One region of the Brevibacillus sp. genome, then DNA from elsewhere that is predicted to be linked to it. Evidence: a T-box and tRNA genes for the amino acid it is inferred to sense, from the RefSeq annotation. Region 1 holds a T-box; the other regions hold tRNA genes.

Region 1 (3,211 bases):
GGGACGCTTTGACGTCTTCTTCCTCGGCCAAAATGCGCACGTTGGCGTAGAACTTGTTGAACGATTGGGCAAGGTCGATGACGTACTTGCCGATTTGCGACGGATCGAAATTGTCGCTGGCCCGTTCAATCACTTCCGGGAAGCTGTTCAGCAAAGTGATGACTGCCCACGCTTCCTTGCTGTCCAATGCATCTGGTACGAGGGTGGCAGCCGTTTGCGGCTTGTACTCTCCTTTGCGCAGAAGCGAGCAAGCGCGCGCGTGCGTGTATTGCACGTACGGCCCTGTCTCGCCTTCAAAGGTGAGCATTTCTTCCCAGGAGAAGTTGATGTCGTTCAGACGGTAGTTTTTCAGGTCGTGGAAAATGACGGCACCGACCCCGACTTGGCGGGAAACTTCGTCCTTGTTCGCGAGGGAAGGATTTTTCTCCTCAATCACTTTTTGCACATCGGCAATCGCCTGCGCCAAAACTTCTTCGAGCAGGACGACCTTTCCTTTACGCGTGGACATTTTCTTGCCGTCTTTGAGCATCATGCCGAATGGGATGTGATGCATGTCGGCGGACCAGGCGTAGCCCATTTTTTCCAACACTTTGTAGAGCTGCTGGAAGTGGAGGCGCTGCTCGTTTCCTACGACATAGAGCGCTTTTGCGAAGTCGTACGTCTCATGACGGTACAGGGCGGCTGCCAGATCGCGCGTGGCGTACAAAGTAGCGCCGTCCGACTTTTTGATCAGGCATGGCGGCATGTTGTACTCATCGAGACTGACAACCATGGCGCCGTCCGATTCGGTCAGCAAGCCTTTTTCTTCGAGCAGGGTGACGACGCGATCCATTTTGTCGTTGTAGAAAGCTTCCCCTTGTGTGGAGTCGAAGGAGACGTTCATCAGCTCGTAAATTTTCATGAACTCCTTGAGTGATTCGTCGCGGAACCATTTCCACAGATGCTGCGCCTCGGCGTCGCCATCTTCCAGCTTTTTGAACCATTCGCGGCCCTGGTCTTCCAAGGTAGAGTCGTTTTCAACTTCTTCGTGGAAACGCACGTACAGGCTGAGCAGCTCCTTGATCGGCTCCGCTTTGACTTTCTCCTCGTCACCCCACAGGCGATAGGCGACGATCAGCTTGCCGAACTGTGTGCCCCAGTCACCCAAGTGGTTGATGCGCACAGGCTGGTAGCCGCGTTTTTCCATGATGTTCGCAATCGCGTTTCCGATGACGGTCGAACGCAAGTGCCCCATGGAAAACGGCTTGGCGATGTTAGGGGAGGAGAGGTCGATCGGCACTTTGCGGCCTTGGCCTGCTTCGCTGCTTCCGTATGCGCTGCCTTGTGCCAGGATGGTGCCAATGACTTGCTCCGCCACGTTTTGCTGATCGAGAAACAAGTTGACGTAAGGGCCGACTGCTTGTGCCGAGCGCAGCGGCGCACCTTCTATTTTTTCCGCAAGCTCTGTCGCGATCATCGGCGGAGCTTTGCGCAGTGCTTTTGCCAATTGGAAACATGGGAAAGCGATATCTCCCATAGCCGGGTTTGGCGGTGTTTCCAGCATGTTGTACACCGTTTCTTGCGAGAAATCGTTCACACCGAGTCCGGTGAGGGCCGCGGCGATTTTTTCCGCCACTTGATGTTTGTAACTCATGGTAATTCTCCTTTCAAATGGGAAAAGCTTTGGAACGGAACGCTTGAAAAATAAAAAAACCTCTACGTCTCCTGTAAAAAGAGACGAGAGGTTGTGCTCCCGCGGTGCCACTCTTGTTGTTTTTGCCTGCATGATTTGGTTGAGGCAAAAACCGCTTTGCGCTGCTGTAACGGGCAGACCCGGCAAAACCCTACACAATCCAGACGCTTACATCTATAGCGTCAGATGTTCAGGCCGCATCTCCGAGGGGCGCTTCCGCACTTGGTCAGGCATCGGGCTTCCACCATCCCCGATTCGCTACAGCCGTAAGTCCAAGGGTACTGTCCTCATCAACGATTCGCTTGTTTACCTAGCATTATAGCCGTTTTTGGTGCTTTTGTGCAACTTACTCTTCCGGTTTTTTCAAAATCTTGTCGAGTGCCGCGAAATACTCCTGCGTCAGCTTTTCTCTTTCTTCCGCCGTCAAGTTTTCGGCATGCATCCATTGCGCCTTGTACTGCTCCAGTTTTTCCACCATGGCCAGCTCGGCAGCCGCTTCTTCTTCCAGATCGTAATTCTCGGATGGATCAAAAGGGATCAGCCGATTGTCGTTGCCGCTGCGCAGGTAGGAAGAGCGCCAGTTTTCCGGGAAGTGGTAATCCTGATCGCCAAACATCAGACCGAGAACGTCGTCGGAGTCGAGTGGCAAAAAGTGATCGTAATTGTCCCTTCTGCCGCCTTCGGACAGGTTGATATGCGACAAAAAGTAGCGCAAATAGTGTTCACCTGTTTCGGTATGCTTTACGATGGAATATGTTTCAAACTCGGATGTTTCCAGTTCCTTTACCGTCTCTATACAGGACAAAAACTCGTCTTTTTCACAAGCGAGCAAAGTGTTCATCGTCAATCGTTCCTTTCTGGGGATTAGGTAAGCCTCATGATAGCAAAAGCGTTCCGCTCTGACAACGAACGCAGTGCGCGCAGGTGTCGTCTTTTCCGCTGAAAACAGAGGCCAGAAAAAATAAATCGCGATTTCTGTCACAAAAAGCAGGCTGCTGGATCAAATGGATATCGTTTGCAAGAGGAGGTGAAGCAAAGTGAATGTCAATCTGAATGCCAGTGCAAAGGCTAACGCGGCACGCGTGAACGAGGCAGAGCGGTCTTTGCAGCCGACCAAGGATGCGCTGCTGTCGACTTTGATGAATGACTACGGTGACAAAATCGTCCTGCTCGCCTACATGATCGTCAAAGATCGCGGAATCGCGGAAGACATCACACAGGAAGTGTTCCTGAAAGCCTATCGGTCGCTGGATCAGTTTCGCCATGAGAGCAGTTTGAAAACATGGCTGTACCGGATTGCGATCAATGAATCGCGCAAGTATTTGCGATCGTGGTCGTTCCGGCAAATTTTTTCTACGTTTGTCTCCCCGAAAGAAACCGTGCCGGAACAAGTGGCGGAAGGGAACGTGGAATCGTCCGTTTTCAAGCAACTGGATCAGGTACATATCGCCGAGAAAGTCATGCTGCTGTCGCCTTTGTATCGAAAGGTCATGGTACTTCATTACTATGAAGATTTGTCAATTAAGGAAGTAGCACAAG
Region 2 (3,211 bases), on a different contig from region 1:
AAAAAAGTCGCGTTGCATGTCCACGATCGCCTGCGTTACGCGCATGAGAGTCAGCCGGCGCTGTTCCAGACTTTTCGCCAGCCACATGGCGGCGTTGAGCTTGTCGTGGATAAACTGCTTCGCTTCTTCCTGACTTTTTTGCTGACTGAGCATTTTTTCATAAAAGCTGTTGATTTTCAAGCGCGGAGCCGCCACATCGTTGACTAGCACCACGTACTCGCTGCCGACTTTTTCCACGGTCACGTCCGGGATGACGTATCTTGTCTCGGATTGAGAGAACTGAGCACCCGGTCTGGGATTCAGCGTCCGAACGAGATCCGCCATCGTCTGCACTTCCTGCGGCGTGCAGCCTACTTTGTCGGCAATGCGCTGGTAACGGTTGTCTGCGAGGTCTTGCAGGTGGTTGCGGACGACCATGACGATCTTCTCGTCATCGAGCGCCAGGTGCTCCAACTGCAACAGCAAACATTCCTCCAGACTGCGCGCCGCTACTCCTACCGGGTCAAAGTGCTGCAAGACCGACAGTACATCCTCAATCTCCAGCATCTCTACTCCGAGATTGCGGCTCGCTTCCTCCAGCGTTATTTCCAGGTAACCTTTTTCGTCCAGGTTTCCGATCAAAAACAGTGCGATTTGCCTTTGCAAAGGGGAGAAGCCCTTCACGTAGCCAAGCTGCCGCTCCAGATGCTCATACAAGTTTTCGCTGCCTTGCTGAACATAATCCAATGGGTTGTAAGTGCTTTCATTTTTTGCCGGAGAGTACTCACCCGTCGCGCGGTTGCCAACGATTTCCTTCCAGTCAATCTCTGGCGCCGGCTTTTCGGCTTTCGCCGAGGCCACTTCTCCCGCTACTTCCAGGTCGAATACAGGATTTTCGTTGGCCTGATCCTGCAAATAGGAAATCAGGTCAACAGCTGAGTATTGCAATATGGTAATGGCTTGACGCAATTCCGGCGTCATCACTAATTTCAGCGTCTGTTCTTGATACAACCCCAGTCCCATGTTCATGAAGTTCGCCCCCTTCCCACTGCTTCTTGCGAGATGTCTCTTTAATTTTCATTATATTCGTTCTCTCTTGCAATTTTCCTGCCAATTTTTGAAGATGATCTGCAAAAATTAATGCTCCGCTTCTGTTCACACTCATGAAAAAAAATCACACAAAATCTCGTTTTTCGTTTGCATTTTCCTGTGGTAATCCCTTATAATTGATTAGTGTCACCCATTCACATCATACGCCTGTAGCTCAGTGGATAGAGCAATGGTCTCCGGAACCATGTGCGGGGGTTCGATTCCCTTCAGGCGTACCATATGAAAAAAGACTGGACTCGTTCCAGTCTTTTTTGTTTTTCGCGGTCTGACCTTGTCTTTTTACCTGAAAGTCTGCGACAGCACATCCCCATCGCAGGCTCACAGGCAAACCATTCATTCGTTCTGCGCTACTGATCCAGCTCTTTCTGCGCCAGTTCTTTCCCCGGAAGCGGATCTACCTGCTCCGGTTTGCGGGCATAAGCTTTGTTTGTAATCAATATCGTGAGTCCGATGATGAGGACAAAGACAATCACCAACGCAACAATAAACCCCGTACTCATGCAAGACACCTCCGCCTGTTTTCCTTCTTTCATTATAGCCTATTTTTTCGTCCAGTTTGAACCGTCCTCCGTTTGCCAATTTTTCGTTTTCCATATTGTCCCTTTCTATTCTGAATTTGGTGATAGGAAAATAACCCCAATAGCTCGAATACTATGACTATCTTGACACGAATCTGCAAATCCAAATAATTGAATGCCAAGGCAGGATAGCTATGACAGATAAGCTCACGCCCACATACAAGTGGAAAAAAAGGCGCTCCCACCCCGACGCGGCGAGACTCTTCTTCCCGGATCAGATTTTGAAAGCATTTTTTCACTTTACGACAGACGCCATCTCGATCAGTGACATGAACAACCAGATCGTTTTGGTCAATCAGGCATTTGAACAGTATTACGGCTGGTCGCTTGCGGAAATCAACGCCTCCCCGTACTGCTTTATCCCGGACGAGCTTGTCAACGAGACGAGACAGTTGTTTGATGCCGTCCGAAACATGGGCGTGCATTTGACCAACTACGAAACGATCCGCAGGCGAAAAGACGGCACACAGGTGGAGGTTACGTTGTCCGCCGCCCCCATACGCGACGCAAACGGAAGCATCATCGCCGCTTCGTGCCTCACGCGAGACATTTCCGAGCGCAAACGGGTCGAAAAAGCGTTGCTTCAAACAGAAACCAAGTATCGACTGTTGATAGACCATACTCAAGATATCGTCACGATTTTCGACGAGTCGCTGAAGCGTGTCTACGTTTCCCCCTCTGTCGAGCAGCAATTGGGCTATTTGCCTTCCGAACTCGTCTCCCCCGGCAGCCTGGAGATTACACATCCAGACGATTTCCCCCTGCTTTTGACCAAGAAGCAAGAAATTTTCGAAAAGAATCACCCGGTTTTCCTGGAATTTCGCTCCCGGCACAAAAATGGAACATGGATTTCTTTTGAGACACGCGGGATTCCCGTTGCTTCCGAGGATGGCACGGTGAAAAACGTCATGTTTGTCTCCCGCAATGTCATGGAGCGCAAAGTATCTGAAGCGGCCTTGTCCAAAATCAGAAAAGAAAGCCAACTTATCGCGGAACACACGGACGATTTGATTTTGATTACCGACAAGCACGGAGACATCGTCCATCTCTCTCCCTCATACGAGCGAGTCACGGGAACGATGAGGCATGCCGGCAAGCTGTCCTTCAAAAACATTCACCCGGATGATCTGGAGCGCGTCGACCTGCAATTTCAAGATTTAATGGAAACGCTGGAGCCGCGAACGTGTGAATTTCGCTATCGCACGGTGAGCGGCGACTGGCTCGTGCTGGAGGCAAAAGGAACCCCGATCCTGGCCGACAACGGCGAATGCGACGGCTTCATTATCGTTTCCCGCGATATTACCGAGCGGAGAAACAACGAGATGCTGCTGCGCAATGCCGAGAAACTCTCTGTCATCGGCGAGCTGGCAGCGGGCATCGCTCACGAAATCCGCAATCCGCTCACTTCGCTGCGCGGCTTTATTCAGCTGTTGAAGCCGACGCTGGTTGATCATCAAATGTACGCAGACATCATGCTTTCCGAGCTGGATCGAATCAATTTCATCGTCAGTGAGTTGCTCGTGCTCGCGAAGCCGCACAACGTC
Region 3 (3,211 bases), on a different contig from region 1:
TTCGCTCTGGTGGCGGTGTTTTGCTCCGCATTGTCTCGGACGAGTCGCCGTCGAATGACGCCCAGTTAGTTTCGCCCGGTATGGAGGACGCCTATCTGCACTGCATTTCCAACCACGGGAAGGTGCGGCAATGAGCAGGATTCGCAAAGTTTATCATATCGCACGAGCTGACCTGTTGGAGCGCACCCGCGGCTATGGATTTTTGGTTACCTTGTTTCTTTCCATCATCGGCGCCTTTCTGTTCGTTCCCAACAGTCAGGCGACATACGCCGTGTTGTTAATAGACCAATATCGCGGTGTCCTTAATTCTGCCTGGATCGGAGCAGCCGTTTCCATTTCCGTCATGAGCTTTTTGACGATGTTTGGCTTCTTTTTGATAAAAAATACGATCGAGCGCGATCGGCAAACTAGAGTCGGGCAAATCATTTCAACGACAACGCTCCGCAAGCTTGACTATATGGCTGGCAAGTTTCTGAGCAACTTTGCGATACTGACGATCATTGTCATTTTGACGTTTACGATGGCCATCGTCATGCAGCTGCTGCGTCAGGAAGACCTGACTATCGACCTTGGCTCGTTTGTTTTGCCGATGGTCATTATCATTTTGCCTGGCATGTTTGCTTTATCCGCACTTGCCGTACTTTTCGAAACACTCCCCGTGCTTCGAACCGGCTTTGGGAACATCTTGTTTTTCTTCTGCATCTGGGCTCCTACTGTGCTGATCAGCATCCCCACCTTTGATATTTTCGGCCTCCCTGTCAGCAGCTTTACCGGAAGAGAAATTTTTAAAGACAGCATCAGTGAATCTTATAAGCACTTGTTTCCCCAAGCGCCAGGAGTTCTGTCAGACGGCGTGGTTTTAGTAGAGGAACCGCTACAAACATTCCTCTGGAGCGGCGTGAACTGGAGTTGGGATATTTTTATCAGCCGGATTTTTTGGATCATCATCGCCATTCCGTTGCTCCTGCTGGCTGCTGTGGCATTTCGTGGCTTCGATAAACCAATAAGAAAATCGGGCAAATGGCAGCTTGGCTTTTTCTCTCGCAAGGAAGTCAGCAGCGATACGGAAAATGACAAAAATAAATGGGTTGAATCGTCAAATCGTCGTGCGGCTGCTTTAAGCAAGGTAACGATGCGGTTTCATGCATGGGATATGTTGAAGGTAGAGTTAAAGCTCATGCTCAAAGGCCAACCGCTGTGGTGGTATGCCATTGCCTTTTTGTTCATTGTTCTTACGCTGTTTGCACCGCTTCCATTGGCAAAAGGAATCATCGCTCCCCTCGCTTGGCTTTGGCCCGTGTTGCTTTGGTCGAACATGGGGGTTAGAGAGATACGCTACAACACGAGGGATATCATTTTTTCCAGCCCAGCCCCTCTGCAAAGGCAAATCCCTGTTTCGTGGCTGGCGGGGTTGATCGTTGCTGTTTTGACAGGCAGCGGTCTTGCCGTGCGGTATATGGTGGAAGGCGATGCGAGCGGGTTGTTGGCCTGGGGGATTGGTGCGTTGTTTATTCCCTCGCTTGCTCTTGCAATGGGTGTCTGGACTCGCAGTAATAAGGCATTTGAGGCGTTTTATTTGCTGATTATGTTTACTGGTACGTTGAACAAGGAGATGTGGATGGATTTCATGGGCGTTGTTGACGGGACGATTGAGGCCGGGGTGCCTTATGTTTTTTTGATGGTGACGGTTGGGCTTCTTGTGTTGGTTGTTTGGGGGCGGGGAAGGCAGGTTAGGCGGTAGGTTTTACAGGAGTTGAAGTGAGCATTTAACCGGCATAGCATGTTCAATAAGAAAAAGCCTTGAGAAATCAAGGCTTTTCATCTGCATGGCGTCCCCGAGAGGATTCGAACCTCCGACCTACAGTTTAGGAAACCGTTGCTCTATCCTGCTGAGCTACGGGGACAAGTATGGACTGTTTCAAAAAGCGGCAAAGAGCCTTCTTCTGACGCCTCACCTACCTTCTTATTATATGCAGGTACACATCTTTTGGCAAATTCCATGCAAAAAAACCTTGGCTTTCCAAGGTTTTTTCGCATCCCGAAAATGATCCTGATCAAAACATGCCGCCAGTCATATCCAGACAATATATACGACCAGCGACCACCCCAAACCCAAAACACCAACCTATCCCATCTGTCCCATTCCAACTCCTACAAGCAACTCTCACCTGCAGCCTGCAATACCTGCCACTTACCTAATCGCCTTCATAATCCGTCGACGCCCAGAAAAAGTAGCAACCTCCGCCACCCCCAGCGAACGAATCGTATCCAAATTCGCTGCCACATACTTTCCAATATCGTCGGGAAAATGCGCATCGGACGAGAGCGTCAGCGGCACGTCATGCGCCACCAGAACGTCCAGAAAAGCCGGGCTGGGGCACATTTCCTGAACGGGATAGCGGTAATACAAGCCCGCATTGATTTCGGTCGCTGTATTCGTTTCTTTCAAAGCAGTCGCGATCCTGTTGTAATGGGGCACAAGCTCCGCTTCCACAGGCCGATAGGAGAACACTTTCAAATTGTCCAGATGGGCGACAAAATCAAACAGCTCACTCCTGATCATACATTCAACCGTGTGGAAAAAGTCCGCGTACAGCTGTTTCAGGTCATGCTGCTCAAACAACTGGCGAGTCTCGGGATTATCAAAGCCCCACCCGTGCAAAAAGTGGACAGAGCCGATCACATAATCCCACGAAGCGCCAGTCAGCAAGCTTTCCAACTCTTTTTCCCCGCCGATAAAATAATCCGCTTCGATCCCCAGCCGCAACTCCACGCCGCTTGCCGACCAATGCGGCTTTGCTGCCTCAATCGCCGCGCAAAAGTCGCTGAGGCTCTCCGTGCATACCTGATCAAGCCAAGTGCGCTGCAAGCGACCCAAATCGGTATCGCCCAGCTCCATGTACCGTTCAAAGTAAGGGCGCGCTTCGCGGAAACGGTATAAATGATCGACAATCCCTACTTCTTTCAAGCCTTTGTTCAGTGCCTCACGCAAATACAGATCGATCCAGGCCGGGTCGTATGCCCCGCGAGACAAGCGGTTATTTAATCGCGCCATGCTGTCCAGCAGCCAGGCGCGGGTATGTCGAGGTTGGGTTAATGGATGAAAGTGATCGAGGGCCGCATTGGTGCGGTCAAGCCAGCGCAGTGAATAGGGCCCTTCTTCCAGATGAAGATGATAGTCAATCAGCATGTGAAGTCTCTCCTTAGCGGA

What was found. The T-box of region 1 lies ahead of argS (arginine--tRNA ligase). A T-box ahead of a tRNA ligase gene usually reads a tRNA of that ligase, here a tRNA-Arg.
Region 2: it encodes a tRNA-Arg, which carries the amino acid that the T-box ahead of argS (arginine--tRNA ligase) is inferred to sense. The anticodon was not compared.
Region 3: it encodes a tRNA-Arg, which carries the amino acid that the T-box ahead of argS (arginine--tRNA ligase) is inferred to sense. The anticodon was not compared.

Annotation. Positions count from the first base shown of each region.
Region 1 covers NZ_DOTK01000079.1:190,473-193,683, reverse strand. Annotated here, with positions in the region: gene argS (arginine--tRNA ligase) at 1-1,633, opposite strand, end outside; T-box leader at 1,710-1,975, opposite strand; gene DEP07_RS24265 (hypothetical protein) at 2,019-2,513, opposite strand; gene DEP07_RS24260 (sigma-70 family RNA polymerase sigma factor) at 2,722-3,211, shown strand, end outside.
Region 2 covers NZ_DOTK01000083.1:14,288-17,498, forward strand. Annotated here, with positions in the region: gene rpoN (RNA polymerase factor sigma-54) at 1-1,008, opposite strand, end outside; tRNA gene DEP07_RS25255 (tRNA-Arg) at 1,233-1,307, shown strand; gene DEP07_RS25260 (hypothetical protein) at 1,437-1,589, opposite strand; gene DEP07_RS25265 (PAS domain-containing sensor histidine kinase) at 1,802-3,211, shown strand, end outside.
Region 3 covers NZ_DOTK01000069.1:23,606-26,816, forward strand. Annotated here, with positions in the region: gene DEP07_RS21010 (ABC transporter ATP-binding protein) at 1-134, shown strand, start outside; gene DEP07_RS21015 (ABC transporter permease) at 359-1,741, shown strand; tRNA gene DEP07_RS21020 (tRNA-Arg) at 1,828-1,904, opposite strand; gene DEP07_RS21025 (histidinol phosphate phosphatase domain-containing protein) at 2,192-3,190, opposite strand; gene DEP07_RS21030 (DeoR/GlpR family DNA-binding transcription regulator) at 3,184-3,211, opposite strand, start outside.